Regions from separate parts of the Serratia sp. K1WW1 genome, predicted to be linked through region 2. Evidence: predicted binding sites of a transcription regulator. Region 2 holds the regulator's gene; the other holds the start of a gene.
What was found. Region 2 encodes LexA, which represses DNA repair genes until DNA is damaged. Its sites were predicted from a motif close to TNCTGTATGTACATACAGNA; they were not measured.

Region 1: dinB (DNA polymerase IV) is a predicted target of LexA. The motif match lies at 3,604-3,623, and genes of this name have one in related genera.

The regions. Positions count from the first base shown of each region.
Region 1 covers NZ_CM147697.1:4,705,861-4,715,667, forward strand. Annotated here, with positions in the region: gene gpt (xanthine phosphoribosyltransferase) at 163-621, opposite strand; gene pepD (beta-Ala-His dipeptidase) at 958-2,418, shown strand; gene dinB (DNA polymerase IV) at 2,531-3,589, opposite strand; gene nqrM ((Na+)-NQR maturation NqrM) at 3,856-4,083, opposite strand; gene ACX9GU_RS21400 (FAD:protein FMN transferase) at 4,089-5,102, opposite strand; gene nqrF (NADH:ubiquinone reductase (Na(+)-transporting) subunit F) at 5,127-6,350, opposite strand; gene nqrE (NADH:ubiquinone reductase (Na(+)-transporting) subunit E) at 6,366-6,962, opposite strand; gene ACX9GU_RS21415 (NADH:ubiquinone reductase (Na(+)-transporting) subunit D) at 6,969-7,598, opposite strand; gene ACX9GU_RS21420 (Na(+)-translocating NADH-quinone reductase subunit C) at 7,591-8,385, opposite strand; gene ACX9GU_RS21425 (NADH:ubiquinone reductase (Na(+)-transporting) subunit B) at 8,375-9,616, opposite strand; gene ACX9GU_RS21430 (Na(+)-translocating NADH-quinone reductase subunit A) at 9,620-9,807, opposite strand, start outside.
Region 2 covers NZ_CM147697.1:561,081-570,887, reverse strand. Annotated here, with positions in the region: gene zur (zinc uptake transcriptional repressor Zur) at 168-677, shown strand; gene ACX9GU_RS02585 (CsbD family protein) at 793-1,002, opposite strand; gene dinF (MATE family efflux transporter DinF) at 1,299-2,648, opposite strand; gene lexA (transcriptional repressor LexA) at 2,760-3,368, opposite strand; gene ACX9GU_RS02570 (diacylglycerol kinase) at 3,492-3,860, opposite strand; gene plsB (glycerol-3-phosphate 1-O-acyltransferase PlsB) at 4,183-6,648, shown strand; gene ubiA (4-hydroxybenzoate octaprenyltransferase) at 6,718-7,584, opposite strand; gene ubiC (chorismate lyase) at 7,602-8,123, opposite strand; gene malM (maltose operon protein MalM) at 8,425-9,327, opposite strand; gene ACX9GU_RS02545 (maltoporin) at 9,440-9,807, opposite strand, start outside.

The DNA of each region.
Region 1 (9,807 bases), 1.8 Mb from region 2:
CAACAGCCTCCTGAGACTTACATCAAGGCTTGAATAGCCGGGATATCTAGGTGCTAGTGTACCTAACTCTGGAGGTAGAAGGCGGGGAATTTACCGAATTTGACGAAACCGCTGGATAAACAACAACGCCCGGTATTGCCGGGCGTTTGAAGCAGAAGCTGATTAACGGCCGCCGATTGGTGGCACGAAGGTCACCGCCATATCCCAAGGCTGCTCGATCCAGGTGTCCTGCGGGATATCAACCACGTAATCGTCAACCAGCGGGCGGCCAGCAGGCTTGGCGAAGATGGTCACGAAATGGGCTTTCGGGTACATGTCGCGGATCGCTTTGGCGGTGCCGCCGGTATCCACTAAATCGTCAACTACGATAAAGCCTTCACCATCGCCCTCGGCGCGCTTGAGCACCTTCATTTCGCGTTGGTTGTCATGGTCATAGCTGGAGATGCAGACGGTATCCACATAACGGATGCTCAACTCACGTGCCAGCAGTGAAGCAGGCACCAGGCCGCCACGGCTTACGGCAATGATGCCTTTCCATTGATCGGCAGGCAGCAGGCGGTGAGCCAGTTTGCGCGCTTGCATTTGCAACATGTCCCAGGTAACAACGTATTTTTCGCTCATAGAATGGTGTCCCAGCCAGCAGTGATGTGGCTTACTCAGTAGTTCAGGGGGAAAAAAGGTTGCGCGAGATTATAGAGACTGCGCGCCACGAATACCAGTTGAACCGAGGTGTTGATGCGTTTTTCCTGTGAATATCTTTGTGGCGAGCCGCGCGGCTTATCTGCGCAACCGCCTGTAAAACGGGGAACCCAAGCCGATAAACAGCGTCATACGGGGCGCGCACAGCCGCGAATAAAATGATATTCTCAGGCTCACGTGCCTGAAGCACAGATAGCTACTCACCCTAACCGCACAGCATTCACTCCTTGCTGAAAATGCTGTCACAGGAGACTTATAGTGTCTGAATTGTCTCAACTTTCGCCACAGCCGCTGTGGGATATTTTTGCCAAGATCTGCTCAATCCCACACCCTTCTTACCATGAAGAAGCGCTAGCGCAGCACATCCTCGACTGGGCCAAAGAAAAGAACCTGCATGCCGAGCGCGACCAGGTTGGCAATATTCTGCTGCGCAAGCCTGCCACCAAAGGTATGGAAAATCGCAAGCCGGTGGCTCTGCAAGCGCACCTGGATATGGTGCCGCAGAAGAACAACGATACGGTTCACGATTTCACCAAAGACCCGATCCAGCCTTATATCGACGGCGAATGGATCAAGGCTCGCGGTACCACGCTGGGTGCCGATAACGGCATCGGTATGGCGTCTGCGCTGGCGGTGCTGGCCGATGACAGCGTAGAGCATGGCCCGCTGGAAGTTCTGCTGACCATGACGGAAGAAGCCGGTATGGACGGTGCCTTTGGCCTGCAGCCAAACTGGTTACAAGCCGATATCCTGATCAACACCGACTCCGAAGAGGAAGGCGAAATCTACATGGGCTGCGCCGGGGGGATCGATTTCATCACCACCCTGCCGCTGCAACGTGAAGCACTGCCAGCCGGTTACCAAACGCTGAAGCTGACCCTGAAAGGGTTGAAAGGCGGCCACTCCGGTGCCGATATCCATCACGGCCTGGGCAACGCCAACAAGCTGCTGGCCCGTTTCCTGTTTGCCCACACGCCAGAGCTGAACCTGCGCCTGCTGGAGCTGAACGGCGGTACGCTGCGTAATGCCATCCCACGTGAAGCTTCTGCCGTAGTAGCCGTTCCGGCCGCCAAAGCCGATGCGCTGAAAACCCTGAGCCAGCAGTTCCTGGCTACGCTGCAAAACGAACTGTCTGCCAAAGAGAAGAATATTACCGTTCTGCTCGAGCCAGCCACCACCGCTTTGCAGGCACTCACCGCAGACAGCCAGAGCCGCTTTGTGGCACTGCTCAACGGTACCCCTAACGGCGTGATCCGCATGAGCGACGAAGTGAAAGGCGTGGTAGAAACTTCGCTGAACGTCGGCGTGGTGACCACCAGCGAGCATGAAGCCGAGATCATTTGCCTGATCCGCTCCCTGATCGACAGCGGTAAAGACTATGTGGTGGAAATGCTGACCGCCGTGGGCCAACTGGCCAACGCCAAAGTGGCACCGAAAGGCGGCTACCCAGGCTGGCAGCCAGATGCTAACTCGCCGGTGATGCAACTGGTACGTGAAACTTATCAGAAGCTGTTCAACAAGACGCCGAACATCATGGTGATCCACGCCGGGCTGGAGTGTGGTTTGTTCAAGAAGCCTTACCCAGAGATGGATATGGTGTCGATTGGGCCAACCATCACCGGGCCGCACTCGCCGGATGAGCAAGTGCATATCGCCAGCGTTGGCCAATACTGGACGCTGCTGACCGCCCTGCTGAAAGCTATTCCTGAGCGCGGGTAATGATGTCGGGCCCAGTTCAAAGCTGGGCCCAGAAACTCTGCTGACAAAACTCACCGGTTCACAACCTCGGGGCGTATGCAATGCCCTATGCGTTACGCGCTCGTTTTTAGCTTCACCAGGTTAATACCAACTGCCGTTCCAACTGAGGATCGAGCAGCGTGACGTGTAGGCCAACCAGGCGCACACCACGTCCTTCCCGCCGCTCCTGCCACGCCTGGCGGGCCACGTTGAGCAAGTCCTCAATATTGAGCATCGGCCAAACGTGCTCCTGGGTGGTTTGCTGGAAATCCTGGAACTTCAGCTTTACCCCTTGGCGGGCGATATGCAGATCCGGTTTGACCTTGCGCAGCCGCATTTCCAGCTCTGGATAGAGCTTTTCAACGATCAACGCCTCGCAATCTTCCCACTCATGAATATCGGCCACCAACGTTCGCTCAACCCCTACCGATTTGCGTAAACGATCGGGAGACACCTCACGCTCATCGATACCCTGGCAGCGTTCCCACAGCACCCGGCCAAATTTGCCGAAGCGCTTTAACAAATCGGCCAGATTATAGTTCTGCACATCGGCGCAGGTGATTAGCCCCACCTCTTCCAACCGTTTGGCGGTGACCTTGCCCACGCCGGGGATTTTACTCAGCGGCAGCTGCTGCAAGAAAGCGGGTACCTGCGCCGGTGTGATGACGTATTGGCCATTAGGCTTGTTTAACTCGGAGGCGATTTTGGCCAGGAATTTGATGGGGGCAATGCCCGCCGAGGCGGTCAGGTTCAATTCAGCAGCAATTTCCTGGCGGATCTGTTGGGCAATCAGGGTGGCGGAGCCGTTGCATTGGGTGCTGTTGGTCACGTCCAGATAGGCTTCATCCAGAGAGAGCGGTTCTATCAGCGGGGTATAGCGGGCAAAGATTTCACGGATATGCTGCGAGGCTTCTTTATAGGCCGCCATGCGGCCTGGTAATAGCGTCAAGTGCGGGCACAGCTTGAGCGCCGTGGCGGTCGGCATGGCGCTATGCACGCCATAACGGCGCGCCGGGTAGTTGGCGGTGCTGATCACACCACGCCGATCGGCGCTGGCACCGATAGCCAGCGGGATATCGCGCAGGCTGGGGTTGTCGCGCATTTCTACCGCTGCGAAGAAGCAGTCCATATCGACATGAATGATTTTACGCATCGCGCCTCCAATAACACTGTATAAGTATACAGCCAATTATTAAAAGCTCAATATGGAGAGTGTAGACTAGTGACGCCCCTCACCCTAACCCTCTCCCACAGGGAGAGGGGACCGAACGTGCCACAAATTAGCTCCCGCACCTGACCGCAACTCCGGACTAGCCCCCCTCCCCCCAAACAAGTGTTCATGAGGTACTCGGTATGTACATTGGGAGAGGGTTGGGGTGAGGGGCTGTGCAGCGCCCCTGTGTAGGAAATCCCGAGCGGCTAGAGGATCCGGTGTTTTTCCAGCATCTCGCGGCGTTGCGCTTCCTTCGCCATACGCTTTTTGCGCGCATCGCAAGGCTCCGGGCAATCGCAGACCTTCTCCATCCCCAGCGCGGTAATGCCGCCACAGCTGCCCTGCAAGGTTTGGCGCTTGAACACATAGCCCAGCGACATCCCGCCAACCACCAGCAGAAACAGCACAAAGGATGCAGCGAACATCGTCAACATAACGTCTACCCTTTCTTCAGATAGGGTTTGAACGCGTCGGAATAGCGCTCCTCAAACCCCTTGGCGGTTTTCACGATCATAAACACCGGGATCCCCAGCAGGTTGGCCAGCGCCATACCCCGCTCCGGCCCCATCACGTTTAACCCGGTAGAAAGCCCGTCCGCCGTCATACACAGCGGGCTGATCACCGTGATCGACACTAAATGGTGGCGGATCGGTTTACCGGTGAGTGGGTCGATAGTATGAGAATAGCGCACTCCGTCCTGCTCGAAGTAGTTTCGGTAATCCCCGGAGGTGGCCATCGCCATCTCACCCGGTTCTATCACCAGTTGCGCCTGCTGCTCCCCCCCGGCGATTGGCCGTTCGATGGCAATGCGCCAAGGCTTCTTCTCGCCATTATGGCCACGGGTACGAACCTCCCCGCCAATATCAACCATGTAGTTTTTGACGTGCTGCGATTGCAGGTAATGGGCAACCACATCAACGCCGTAGCCTTTGGCAATGGAAGAAAGGTCGACATACAGTTCAGGAATGCGTTTCACCAGCGCATTGCCTTCCACCGCCAGCTTGTCGATCCCCGTCCAGTTGCGGCGCTGTTCCAGCTCGGTGGCGCTCGGCACTTTATCCGACCGCCCTTCCGGGCCAAACCCCCAGAGGTTCACCAGCGGCCCGACGGTCACGTCCAGCGCGCCGTCGGTCACACGGTTGATGCGCAGCGCTTCCAGCACCACTTCCGTGGTGGCAGCAGAAACCGGGAAAGGCTTGTCCACTTCCCGGCTGGCGTTAAAGCGGCTCAGCTCGGAATCAGGTTGATAGGTCGACATCTGATCGTTGACCTGCACCAGCTGTTTGTCGATCTCCGCTTGCAGCGTTGCCACCGAAGGCGTTCCGTCCCCAGGGAGATAACTGATCGAGTACGACGTCCCCATGGTTTTGCCACGCAGGTTTTCCTGCTGCGGTTTACAACCGGTCAGCAATACCGTGGCAGCCAGTGCCGCCACCATCATCCAAGCCTTCATTCCATCGCCGCCTGCTGCTCGCATTTATCCGCCAAAGTCATCGAGCATGATGTTTTCATCTTCCACGCCCAAGTCCTTCAGCATCTTGATCACCGCCGCGTTCATCATCGGCGGCCCACACATATAGAATTCACAATCTTCCGGCGCTGGATGGTTACGCAGATAATTCTCCAGCAGGACATTATGAATAAAGCCAGTGTAGCCCGTCCAGTTATCTTCCGGCTGCGGATCGGAGAGCGCCACATGCCAGGTGAAGTTTTCATTCTCTTCCTGCAGGTGGTTGAAGTCGTCCTCGTAGAACATCTCGCGCAAGGAACGTGCACCGTACCAGAAGGTGATTTTGCGCTTCGACTTCAGGCGCTTCAACTGATCGAAGATGTGGGAACGCATCGGCGCCATCCCGGCCCCGCCACCGATAAAGATCATCTCGGCGTCGGTGTCTTTGGCAAAGAACTCGCCAAACGGCCCGGAGATGGTCACCTTATCCCCCGCCTTCAGCGACCAGATATAGGAAGACATAATGCCCGGCGGCACGTCCGGGTTGCTCGGTGGTGGCGTAGCGATACGCACGTTGAGCATGATGATGCCTTTCTCATCGGGATAGTTGGCCATTGAATAGGCGCGTACCGTCGGCTCTTTGACTACCGAACGGTAGCGGAACAGATTGAATTTATCCCAGTCGCCACGGTATTCCTGCGGCACGTCGAAATCGGCATAGCTGACTTCATGCTCGGGCGCTTCGATCTGGATAAAGCCGCCAGCGCGGAAAGGTACATCTTCCCCATCCGGAATGCGTAGTTTCAGCTCTTTGATAAAGGTGGCTTTGTTATCGTTGGAGATCACCTCGCAGTCCCATTTCTTCACGCCGAAGATCTCTTCCGGCAGCTCGATTTTCAGGTTCTGCTTCACGTTAACCTGGCACGCCAGGCGGCAGCCCTCTTTGGCTTCACGCTTGCTGATATGGGAAAGCTCGGTTGGCAGAATATCGCCGCCGCCCTCTTTGATCACCACCCGGCACTGGCCGCAGGAACCGCCGCCGCCACAGGCCGAGGAAACAAAGATCCCCTGGCTGGACAGCATGTTCAGCAGCTTGTCCCCCGCTGGGGCGGTAAAACTTTTGTCTTGATCGCCGTTAACCTCAACGGCAATGTCACCGGTGTTCACCAACTTGGATTTGGCAAACAGGATCAGTAACGCCAGCACCATCACGATGCAGGTAAACATCACCACGCCTAAAATAATTTCCATAAATGCTTCCTGCCTTTACAACTGGACGCCGGAGAACGACATAAAGCCCAATGCCATCAATCCGGTGGTAATAAAGGTAATGCCCAGGCCACGCAACCCGGCTGGCACATCGGCATACTTCAGTTTTTCACGGATCCCCGCCATGGCAACAATCGCCAACATCCAGCCGGTGCCGGAGCCAAAGCCATACACCACGGATTCCATAAAGTTGTAATCACGCTGCACCATGAACGACACGCCGCCGAAGATGGCACAGTTCACCGTGATCAACGGCAGGAAGATCCCCAGGGCGTTGTAGAGCGCCGGGAAGAAGCGATCGAGGATCATCTCCAGGATCTGCACCAGCGCCGCAATCACGCCGATAAAGGTGATGAAGTTGAGGAAGCTCAGATCGACGCCTTCCACCAGCGCCCCGTCACGCAGGATCAGGTTATAGACCAGGTTGTTGACCGGTACCGAGATACCCAGCACCAGCGTCACGGCAATCCCCAAGCCAAACGAGGTGGAGACCTTCTTCGACACCGCCAGGAAGGTACACATCCCCAGGAAGAACGCCAGCGCCATGTTCTCAACGAACACCGCACGCACAAACAGGCTGATATAGTGAGCCATCGGCGGTTACTCCTTTTCTATCTGCGCTGGCTTGAGGGAACGCAGTCCCCAAATCAGCAGGCCGATGATAAAGAACGCACTCGGCGCCAGCAGGAACAGGCCGTTGGGCTGATACCAGCCGCCGTTCTGCACCGTTTCCAGCACCGTAATGCCAAACAGCTTGCCCGAGCCGACCAGCTCGCGCAGGAAGCCCACCAGGATCAGGATCACGCCATAGCCCAGCCCGTTGCCGATACCGTCCATAAAGCTCTCAATCGGCGGCGACTTCATGGCGTACGCCTCGGCGCGGCCCATCACGATACAGTTGGTGATGATCAGCCCGACGAACACCGAAAGCTGTTTGGAGATTTCAAACGCATAGGCACGCAGCAACTGATCGACCACGATCACCAGCGAGGCGATGATCGTCATCTGCACAATGATGCGCACGCTGTTGGGGATATGGTGGCGGATCAGCGAAATAAAGAAGCTGGAAAACGCGGTGACCAGGGTGACCGCAATCGTCATTACCACCGCCGTTTCCAGCTTGGTGGTCACCGCCAGCGCCGAGCAGACGCCAAGCACCTGCAGCGCGATCGGGTTGTTGTCAAACAGCGGCCCTAGCAGGACCCGTTTAACCTCTTTGGAATCAGCCATTTTTCAGCGCTCCTTCACGAACTTTCTGCAGGAATGGGCCAAAGCCGTGCTCGCCCAACCAGAAATTAAACGTATGCTGTACGCCGTTAGCGGTCAGCGTCGCGCCGGACAGGCCATCCACACCGTGGATATCCCCTTGCCGCGCTCCGCCCTTCACAATGCGGATAGCCGGGTTGCCGTTGTCATCAAACAGCTGCTTACCGATCCACTGCGCGCGCCAGCTGGCGTTCTGGATCTCGCCGCCCAGCCCCGGGGTTTCGCCGTGTTCGTAAAAACTCAGCCCGCGCACCGTATTGCCATCGGCATCCAACGCGACAAAGGCGTACATCATCGACCATAGGCCAGTGCCGTAAACCGGCAGCACAATCTTGTCCACCGCGCCGCTTTCGTCGCGCACCAGGTAGATTTCCGCCTGATTGCTACGGCGGCGGATACCGGCCAGATCCTGCTCGGGGCTCAACGCCCGGCTCTTGGCATCGCTGCGTAGCGCGGCGGCCAGATCGAAGGCGCCCGCATCGCCAGGCACAAACTCACCGCTGTCCAGATCCAGCAAACGCGGTTCAATGCGCTTGCTAAAGGTGGCTTTCACCTGTTCGCCAGTCATCCCCGGTTGCAGTAAACCGGCTACGTCCAGGATGTTGCGCTGCTTATCCAGCAACCGCTGTTCCTGCTGTTTGGATTGCAACCCAACAGCGGAACCCGCGACCACCACAGAACACACCAGACACAGCAGCAGCACGACCAGCAGCGTTTTGCCAATGCTGTCATTTTTAGATTCATTCGCCACGTGCTTTTCTCCGCTTGATGTTGGCCTGCACCACCAGGTAATCGAACAGCGGTGCGAACAGGTTGGCGAACAGGATCGCCAGCATCATGCCTTCCGGATAGGCCGGGTTGACCACCCGGATCAGCACGCACATCACGCCGATCAGGATGCCGTACCACCACTTCCCTTTGTTGGTAAACGAGGCGGAAACCGGGTCGGTAGCCATAAACACCATACCGAAGGCAAAGCCGCCCAGCACCAGATGCCAGTACCAAGGCATGGCGAACATCGGGTTGGTGGTTGAGCCGATGGCATTGAACAGATACGCCGTGGCGATCATGCCGATCATCACGCCAGCCACGATGCGCCAGGAAGCGACGCGGCCAAACAGGATAATTGCCCCGCCCAGCAGGATCATCAGGGTTGAGACTTCCCCGATCGAGCCAGGGATGTTACCGATAAATGCGTCCATCCAACTGATGGACTGGCCGGTGGTGACGTTGGTCAGGCTGTGAACACCGCCGACGCTCCATTGCGCCAACGGTGTCGCACCGGAAAAGCCGTCTGCCGCGGTCCACACCAAATCGCCGGAAATCTGCGCCGGATAGGCAAAGAACAGGAAGGCTCGCCCCGCCAACGCCGGGTTGAGGAAGTTACGCCCGGTACCGCCGAAGATCTCCTTGGCGACCACCACACCAAAGCTGATGCCCAGCGCGGCCTGCCATAACGGCATAGTTGGCGGCACAATCAGGGCGAACAGAATGGAGGTGACGAAGAAGCCTTCGTTGATCTCATGTTTGCGTACCATCGCAAACACCACTTCCCAGAAGCCGCCCACCAGAAATACCACGGCGTAGATCGGCACGAAGTAGGTGGCACCGAGCACCATCTTGCTGATCCAGCCAGCATCGGCGCCGAGCGTTGCCCCAAGCATCTGTGCCAGCCAGTAATGCCAGTCCCCCGCCAGCACCTGTTGCAGCTGCTCGCCGCTGTACAGATGGTGCAGTGCAGGAATGGTCTGCTGGCCCACGTTATACATGCCCCAGAACATGGCCGGGAACACCGCCAGCCACACCAGGATCATCATGCGCTTGAGATCGATGGCATCACGTACGTGCGAAGCCCCGCGCGTTACCGTGCCGGGGGTGTAGAACACCGTCGCCGTTGCTTCAAACAGCGGGTACCACTTTTCCAGCTTGCCGCCCGGCGTGAAGTGATGCTCAATCTTGTCAAAAAAATTCTTCAGGCCCATCGGTTATCCTTCCTGCTCAATCTTGGTCAGCACTTCGCGCAGCACCGGGCCATATTCATACTTGCCGGGGCAAACGAAGGTACACAACGCCAGATCTTCTTCATCCAGCTCCAGACAGCCCAGCGCCTGGGCACTGTCCGTATCGCCCGCCAGCAGATCGCGCAGCAGATGGGTCGGCAGAATATCCAGCG
Region 2 (9,807 bases):
TCCAGGCATACCCAAAAACGAGAAATAGTGATCTGCATCCCACTCTGACCAGAATAGCCGTAGAAAATCGCCCGATTTACCGTGTTATCCAGGGAAAGCGGGGCAACTCTCGGCGATTGCGTTGAAACATGATAAAATCGGCTTCTTTGCCTAGCCGGATAATTGCCATGAACTCAACCAACCAGGAAAAGCTGCTCGCGCAGGCTGAACAACTCTGTCAGCAACGCAACGTGCGACTGACCCCGCAACGGCTGGAAGTGTTACGCCTGATGGCTGAGCAACCCGGCGCCATCAGCGCTTACGATTTGCTGGATTTACTGCGTGTGGCAGAGCCGCAGGCCAAACCACCTACGGTCTATCGTGCACTGGATTTCTTGCTGGAACAGGGATTTATCCACCGCGTTGAATCGGCAAACAGCTATGTGCTGTGCCACCACTTCGAACAGCCGATGCATACCTCCGCCCTGTTTATCTGCGATCGCTGCGGACAGGTCACGGAGCGCACTACCGAAGGGGTGGAAGAAACCTTGCAGAAACTGGCTCAAGAATCAGGGTTTGTGCTGCGCCATAGCGTCGTGGAAGCCCACGGTCTGTGTTCTGCCTGTGTGGTGGTAGAAAATTGTGAAAACCAACACGATTGCGATCATGACCACAGCATTGTGGTAAAGAAAAAATAAGCGGATTGGATTGCAGGAGGGAGCGGGTACATCCTTGTTCCCGTGGCCGTGGCAGGGGGGAAATCTGCCAGGCCGGATGGTGTCGTAGCGCCGCAATACTCAGCGGCTCATCGCGCTACCAACGATACTTGCTGTGTTCTTCCCAGGCTTTGACTTCTTTTTCGGCTGCCTCTTTCTGGTAGCCATAGCGTTCCTGGATTTTACCGACCAGCTGTTCGCGTTTCCCTTCGATCACGGTGATATCGTCATCGGTCAGCTTGCCCCATTTTTCCTTCACTTTACCTTTAAACTGCTTCCAGTTACCGTCGGCTTGATCTTTGTTCATAATCTCTCCGTTACTCTTGGTTGTCAGTTTTAGATAAATCTGGCTGGACTTAACTGAGTCAAATTTAAGGTTATCTAATGCGTCCGTTGCCAATTAAGCGCGGGCTTAATTCGCCAGCCACGTGATTAACTATAGTCACCCATCACGAAAAGCGCCCGAAAAGCAGCATGAAATAGGGTTAGGAAAAGTCTCAATAGCAAAAAACGCCATTAAAACAGTAAGCAAGCGAAGCAAAACAGCCCCCGATACATGTAACAAAATGTGAATATCTATCCAGAATCATCAACTAGTCTGGCCTATGCATCGCTAGTTGGGGATGAAAACCAGGTGCCTTGCACGCTATGACGGTGCCAAACCCAGCCCAAAGCAGCCCCGCGCAGTGCCAGGAATACCGCCAGAGCCAGCCATAAACCGTGGTTGCCCAATACCGGCAGGGTGAACAACGTCAGCCCGTAGCCCACTGCGGCTACCGCCATGCTGTTACGCATTTCTGCGCCACGGGTGGCGCCGATAAACATGCCATCCAGCAGATAGCACCAAACCCCCACCAGAGGCAACACTACCTGCCAGGGCAGATATTGATTTGCCAGCGCACGCAACTCCGGCAGCGAGGTTAAGCCCGCCACAATCTGCTGCCCGGCGAACAGATAAATAACGGCAAAACCACAGGCAACCAGGCAAGCCTGCCGACAGGCGGCACGCCATACTTTACGCAGTTGCCGCCCGTCACGCGCACCATAGGCGTGGCCGGAATGGGCTTCCACCGCGTAGGCAAAACCATCCAGAGCGTAGGCGGTAAAGGTCAGCAGATTCATCAGCACCGCATTCACCGCCACCACTTCTCCGCCCATGCGGGCTCCCAGAATGGTCAACGAGGCAAAACACAGTTGCAGTAATAACGAGCGCAGCATGATGTCGCGGTTAAGTGCCAGCAGGCGGCGCAGATCCCCACGCCAGGCAGTGCGCAGCATCACCAGCGAAATCCCCCGCATGCGTAGTACCCGCCATGCCAACCACAAACCCAGCAACAGCGTGGCGTACTCCGCAATCACCGTGGCAGCCGCGGCCCCCTGCACGTTCCAACCCAGCCCCATCACCAGCCAGATATCCAGCACGATGTTCAGCAGGTTACCGACAATCAACAGGATCACCGGCGCCCTAACGTACTGAACTCCCAGCAACCAACCGAGCAGCACCATATTGGCCAACGCCGCCGGGGCGCTCAGCCAGCGGATCTCCAAAAATAGCCTGGCCTGTACCAAGACTTCCCGATCGCCCCCCACAATGTTCAGCGCCAAGGTGATCAACGGGGCTCGCAACAGCACAATCGCCAGCCCGGCCACCAGCGCCAACAATAACGGCTGCATAAAGGCGCGAGCCAGCCGGTAGGGATCTTGCGCCCCCAGCGCCTGCGCCGTCAGCCCGGTGGTACTCATACGCAGGAACAGCAACAACATAAACAGGAAGCTGGTGGCCATTGACCCCACCGCGACTCCGCCAAGGTAGCTAGGGCTATCGAGATGGCCGATAACGGCAGTATCCACCAGGCCAAGCAAGGGGACGGTAATATTGGAGAAGATCATCGGCAACGCCAGACGCCACAGAGCTTTGTCGGTGTCACTGGTGAAGGCAGAAAGCAGGCGCATGGCGATATGTTCCCGTACAAGCATGGATTTTAGCGTAGCTTAGAAATGACCTCGCCCCAGAGTTGGGGCGAGGTTTGCCGTTTTAAAGGGCTGTAATACGAGGTAAAGCGGTTAGATCCAGTCGCCGTTGCGGATCACACCCACCGCCAGGCCTTCGATGGTGAAGTTCTGCTGGCGCAGATCGACCACGATCGGTTGAAATTCGCTGTTTTCTGGCAGCAGTTCGACGACGTTACCGTGCTTCTTCAGGCGTTTGACCGTGACCTCATCTTCAATGCGGGCCACGACGACCTGGCCGTTGCGTACGTCTTGAGTCTTATGCACTGCCAGCAGATCGCCATCCAGGATGCCGATGTCGCGCATCGACATGCCGCTAACGCGCAGCAGGAAATCGGCATTAGGCTTGAACAGTGAAGGATCCACCTTATAGTGCCCTTCAATGTGTTGCTGAGCCAACAAAGGTTCACCGGCAGCCACACGGCCCACCAGAGGTAATCCCTCTTCATCTTCCATCAGCAAGCGGATACCGCGTGATGCACCGGAGATGATCTCGATAACGCCTTTGCGAGCCAGTGCTTTCAAGTGCTCTTCTGCAGCATTTGGTGAGCGGAACCCCAGACGCATTGCGATCTCGGCACGCGTCGGTGGCATGCCCGTTTGCGAAATATGATCGCGAATCAGGTCGTAGACCTCTTGCTGTCTGGTAGTTAGTGCTTTCATTCCGCCCCCTGTTTGTTTATACAGTCTTGCTGTGAGTATATACAGCTAAGTCTGGATTGGGAACCGAAGAATAAATAAAAATCAGCAGGTAGCGAGCGTGATCGCAACGATACCCGCTGGTTTTCACGCCAAATGCTGCCAAAGTACCGAAGCCCAAACGAACAGCGCCAGAATGATTGCTAGCGATACCGCCGCCGAGCCCATATCTTTGGCCCGCCCGGAAAGCTCGTGATATTCCGTACCCACGCGATCGACAACGGCCTCAATCGCGCTGTTGAGGATTTCGACAATCATCACCAGCAGCACCGAGCCGATCAACAAAATGCGCGCTATCGCCCCCACATCCAGCCAAACCGCCACGATGATAGCCACCACCGTAGCCACCAGTTCCTGGCGGAATGCGGCTTCGTTCTGCCAGGCAGCGGTTAAACCTTTATAGGAATAGCCTGCCGCTTTAATGATACGCGTCAGGCCAGTTGCTTGATTTGCCATAGTTAAGAACGCCTTTCTCCAAGATGGATCATGTACCCGTCGTGTTGCAGCCGCAACGTTCCAGACAGATTTGCCAGCCCAATCACATTTTTATCGCAGCGCAGTATACAGCAAGGTTGGAATACCTTAATCACCTAGCTATGTCGTACCAATGCCGCGAGCGTATGAGTGCGCCAGAGCGGCCAATTTGATATCCATCAGGTATAATTCAACTATGTACTTCCATTGCCGTGAACGGCCGTGGATTTCCCAACGCCACAGATCTGCTACCCGGTTTCTGGTATGCTTGCGGCGAATTGCTAACAAGAGGCTTCACGTTGTCATGTCAGGTTGGCGTAAAATCTATTATAAGATATTGAACTTACCACTAAAAATGTTGGTAAGAAGTAAGGTTATCCCTTCAGATCCGGTCACGGAGTTAGGGTTGGATCCCTCACGACCGATTTTGTATGTTTTACCTTATAATTCCAAGGCGGATTTACTCACTTTGCGCACCCAGTGTCTGGCGCAAGATCTGCCCGATCCCCTTAACCCGTTGGAAATCGATGGCACCGTGCTGCCAAGCTACGTGTTTATCCACGATGGCCCACGCCTGTTCCGTTATTACACGCCCAAAGAAGAATCGGTAAAACTGTTCCACGATTATCTGGATCTGCACCGCAGCAACCCGGATCTCGATATCCAGATGTTGCCGGTTTCAGTGATGTTTGGCCGCTCCCCTGGGCGCGAAGGCCACGGCACGCCGCACCTGCGCCTGCTGAATGGCGTACAGAAGTTCTTCGCTGTACTGTGGCTGGGGCGCGACAGCTTTGTCCGTTTCTCCAACACCGTGTCCCTACGCCGGATGGCGACCGAGCACGGCACCGATAAGACCATCGCGCAAAAACTGGCCCGTGTCGCACGCATGCACTTCGCACGCCAGCGCCTGGCCGCCGTTGGGCCAAGCCTACCTGCCCGTCAGGATCTGTTCAAAAAGCTGTTAGCCTCCAAGGCGATTGAAAAAGCGATCGAAGACGAAGCGCGCAGCAAAAAGATCTCCCACGAAAAGGCCCAGCAGAACGCAATTGCGCTGATGGAAGAGATTGCCGCCGATTTCTCCTATGAAACGGTACGCCTGTCCGACCGCGTGTTGAGCTGGACCTGGAACCGGCTGTATCAGGGTATCAACGTCACCAACGCTGAGCGTGTGCGTCAGCTGGCGCAGGATGGCCACGAGATCGTCTATGTGCCGTGTCACCGTAGCCATATGGACTATCTGCTGCTGTCCTATGTGCTCTACCATCAAGGGTTGGTGCCACCGCATATCGCAGCGGGTATTAACCTGAACTTCTGGCCTGCCGGGCCGATCTTCCGCCGCCTGGGCGCGTTCTTTATCCGCCGCACCTTCAAGGGCAACAAACTCTATTCAACCGTGTTTCGCGAATACCTCGGTGAACTGTTCACCCGTGGTTACTCGGTAGAATACTTTGTTGAAGGCGGGCGCTCCCGTACCGGCCGCCTGCTGGAACCGAAAACCGGCACCCTGTCGATGACCATTCAGGCCATGCTGCGCGGCGGTACCCGTCCGATCACCCTGGTGCCGATTTATATCGGTTACGAGCACGTGATGGAAGTAGGGACTTACGCCAAAGAGCTGCGTGGCGCGACCAAAGAGAAAGAGAGCCTGCTGCAAATGGTGCGTGGCTTGCGCAAGCTACGCAACCTCGGCCAGGGCTACGTAAACTTTGGCGAACCGTTGCCGTTGACGACGTACCTGAACCACAACGTCCCACAGTGGCGTGAGTCTATCGACCCGATCGAAGCACAGCGCCCAAGCTGGCTAACGCCATCGGTGAACGATCTGGCGGCTCAGATCATGGTGCGCATCAACAACGCTGCCGCCGCCAACGCCATGAACCTGTGTTCCACCGCGCTGCTGGCCTCACGCCAACGTTCGCTGACCCGTGAGCAGTTGCTTGAGCAGTTGGAATGCTACTTACAGCTGATGCGTAACGTGCCATATGCACCGGACGCCACCGTACCAACGCAAACGCCAGACCAGTTGCTGGATCACGCTTTAAACATGAACAAGTTTGAAGTGGAGAAGGACAACATCGGCGACATCATCATTCTGCCGCGCGAGCAGGCGGTGCTGATGACGTACTATCGCAACAATATCCATCATATGTTGGTACTGCCTTCATTAATCGCCTCTATCGTGATGCATCACCGCCGCGTGTCGCGCGTTGAGCTGCTGCGTCAGGTCAGCCTGATCTATCCGATGCTGAAGGCCGAACTGTTCCTGCGTTACGACAAAGAACAGCTAGCCGAAGTGCTGCAACCGCTGATCGAAGAGCTGATACGTCAGCAGCTGATTTGTAGCAAAGGCGATGAGCTGGTGCTGAACCCTGCACGCATCCGTCCGTTGCAGCTGTTAGCCGCCGGGGTGCGTGAAACCCTGCAACGCTATGCCATCACCATGTCGATCCTCAGCGCCAACCCAAGTATCAACCGGGGTGCCCTGGAGAAAGAGAGCCGCATTATGGCCCAGCGTTTGTCGGTGCTGCACGGCATCAACGCGCCAGAGTTCTTCGATAAGGCGGTGTTCTCCACCCTGGTGGCGACGCTGCGTGAAGAAGGCTTTATCAATGATATTGGCGATGCGATCCGCGAGCACACCATGGAGGTTTACACCATGTTGAGCGATTTGATCACCCCGGAAATCAAGCTGACCATCGAAAGCGTCAGCATGCCGGAAGAAACCAATACCCCTGCGCTGGCAGCTGAAGTAGTAAAAGAAGACGAGTAACTTACAGGCCAGTTACCACGAAAAAGGCATCCGATAATGGATGCCTTTTTACTTTTTGCGTTGGGCAAATCACACGTAGCTAAGCGCAATACCGATGAACAACACCAAGCCAACGTAGTTGTTATTCAGGAAGGCACGGAAGCAGGCATCGCGATCGCGGCCAGCCACCTGCTTTTGCTGATGGATAAACAACGCCCCGGCCAGCAACAGCGACCAGTAAAACGCGCCCCCCAGTTGCATCAGATAACCTACCCACAACATCAGCAACAGCGTAGCAAACTGCAACAACCCGACGATCAACTTGTCATGGCGGCCAAACAGCACCGCGGTGGATTTGATCCCAATCTTCAAGTCGTCATCACGATCGACCATGGCATATAGGGTATCGTAAGCCACCGTCCAGCAGATATTGGCCAGAAACAGCAACCAGCAGCTCAGTGGCAGCGACTCGCTGACAGCGGCATAAGCCATCGGGATCGACCAACCAAACGCCGCCCCCAGCACCACCTGAGGCAGATTGGTCACCCGCTTCATAAACGGGTAAACCCAGGCCAGCGCCAGAGCCGCCAGCGACAGCCAGATGGTCATGGCGTTCAACGTCAGCACCAGCGCAAAGGAAACCAGCACCAGCGAAACAAACAGGATCTTGGCCTCTTTTTCGCTGACGCGGCCGCTCGGCATCGGGCGGCCTGCGGTGCGTTTCACATGCCCATCGAAAGCGCGATCGGCATAGTCATTCACCACGCAACCCGCAGCACGCATCAGGAAAACGCCAAGCACAAACACCAGCAATACCGACGGCGAAGGAACTCCCCCCCCTGCCAACCACAATGCCCACAGGGTGGGCCACAGCAACAATAGCGTGCCAATCGGCTTATCGATGCGCATCAGATGGCAATAGGCCTGCCATTTGCTTTGAATCACGCTCCCTTCCAAAGTTCTTTCTCCCCTAATTATGCCGGAGTGCCCTTTTCCACCGCATACAGTGGAGAGGCCGGTAGAAACAGTTCCGTCAGTAACAATGGTTTTCCCGCCAGACGGAGACGAGAACGCCGCGCCCACAGATCCTTCTGCTGGCCAATATGGATATAATCACGAGTCAGGCTTTCACTGCTGAACAGATAACGGCCCAGTGGCAACGTCCCCAGATCGACCAGCGCCAGATCCGGCCCGGTCAGGGTTTCCTGCGGGATCACCGTACGCCCCAGCAGCCAAGGCTGCCCGTCACCCAGTAAGACGATTTCACGCAGCCAATAGCGCTCGCTGTGTGGCAGATGAACCGCCTCTTCGGCAAGCTGGTCACGAGTGATGAAGCATTCACGCTGTGGTTCTACCTGCACGCGGCCACAGTGGCGCTCAAAACGGCGGGTCATGGAACCTAACTCCATCAGCCAATCGCTAACGGCGGCAGGTATTGAGGAATGTTCAGACAGCCACTCAATAGGCGGCAGGATGGGATCCCTAATGTCAGACATTATGCTACTCCAGGCCGGAGGCTGCGTGCCGCGCCAAGCCATACAAACTGTTAACAGAAATCCATTGTAACGCAGAAATGCAAAAGCGGCAGGCAGATTCGTGACGTAACGCATCCCCCATTATCCGGGGGTAAAAAGGCAGGCTGTCGTAGTGGAAGATGTCATAACGCAAGAGAGTTCGTACTGTTGGCGCCACGCAGTCCCCCTCTGCTCGGTATCAGTGGGGAAACGCGGGTGGGCAGATGAAAAAAGGTGCGCCGAAACGCACCAATCATCAAGCCAGCATCGGTAGCGTGGGGGATTACCCCTTGCCTTTCACGCTGCCAATAAACGTTTCACGAGCGGTGGTGGAACCCAGTTTTTCGGCCTCATTCATCAGTTTCAGCGCCTTATCGATATCCCCCGCCTTGACTGCCTGTTTGATGCCGTTATTGAAGTAAGCCTCGGTGTCATTGAGCATCGGCTCTGCCGGTGCGCTGGCAACCGGTGCTGGAGCCGCAACTGCCGGAGCGGTGGCCCCCACCACGACCGGTGGCGTTGCCGGAGCCGATTGCAGCATGCCAATCATGATGTTGCTGGCCCCTTGTTCTGCCGTCACCTTCAGCTTCAACGTGCCGCTGGTGCTGTGGCTGGCGATCGGATCCGGGATGTCCGGTACTGCGTTACCCACCCCCTGGGCGTAGGCTTTGGCCGGATTGGTCAGGATGGTGGTTTTAGCCAGATCCTGCTGGGTGGTGTACACCAACAGATAGATCTGTTTTTGCCCCAGCGCAGGGGTCAGTTTCAACGTGCCCTCCAGCCGATCGGCAGACATCACTCCCGGTGGTTGGTAAGCGAAATAGCTGCTCGGATAATAGGCCGCCGGGCGCATATGTTCATCCAGCACCAATACGCTTGGGGCATAGATTGAGTTTTTATTGGCCAGGCTGCTCAGTTGGATTTCCAGCGATCCCCGGTCGGCCGGCAGCGCAAATGCAGCAACGGCTCCCTGGATCTGGCCCTGATTGATCTGTGGGCTGACATTATTGAGTTGGACATCCTGAGTCACTGGCGGTACCAACGGCTGCCAAGGCAAACTTTGCAGAGTAGTGGCACTGATGGCCGGTGCGACGGAAACGTTGGCCGGAGTATCGGCATAGGTCGCCAGCGGTGCGCCGACGGTCAACGCCAGAGACAGGCAGAGTGACAGTAGATTTTTTTTCATTGTTATACCCTCTCGCTTTGAGCGTGTATCCCGGCAGCGGGCAGGCAAGCGCACTACTGCCGGTTAAACGGTAAGAGGGAGGGCGTACAGGCGCCCTCCCGTCAAGCCAGTATTACCACCAGATTTCCATCTGGGCACCGAAGGTGACTTCGCTGTCTTTACCACGGCTGAAGGTATGCATGCTGGTATCGTTATAAGCCGTACCTGCGTTGTAGCCCGCACCGGAATCGTTGTTTGCGTAGCCCCACTTCTCATCCCAGTTGGCGTAGGTCGCGAAGACACGGATCGCCGGACGTGACCAGATGCTGTTACCCGCTTGCCACTGTTGTGCCAGGGTGACTTTGTATTGGCCGTTGCGATCGCCAGTACGTTGAGACTTCACGTTGTCGTAGCCGACTTCCATCAAGGTGCTCATGATTGGCGTCCATTTGTACATTGGGCGCACGCCCACGGTGTACCAGGTGGTACCGTTGTCATTGT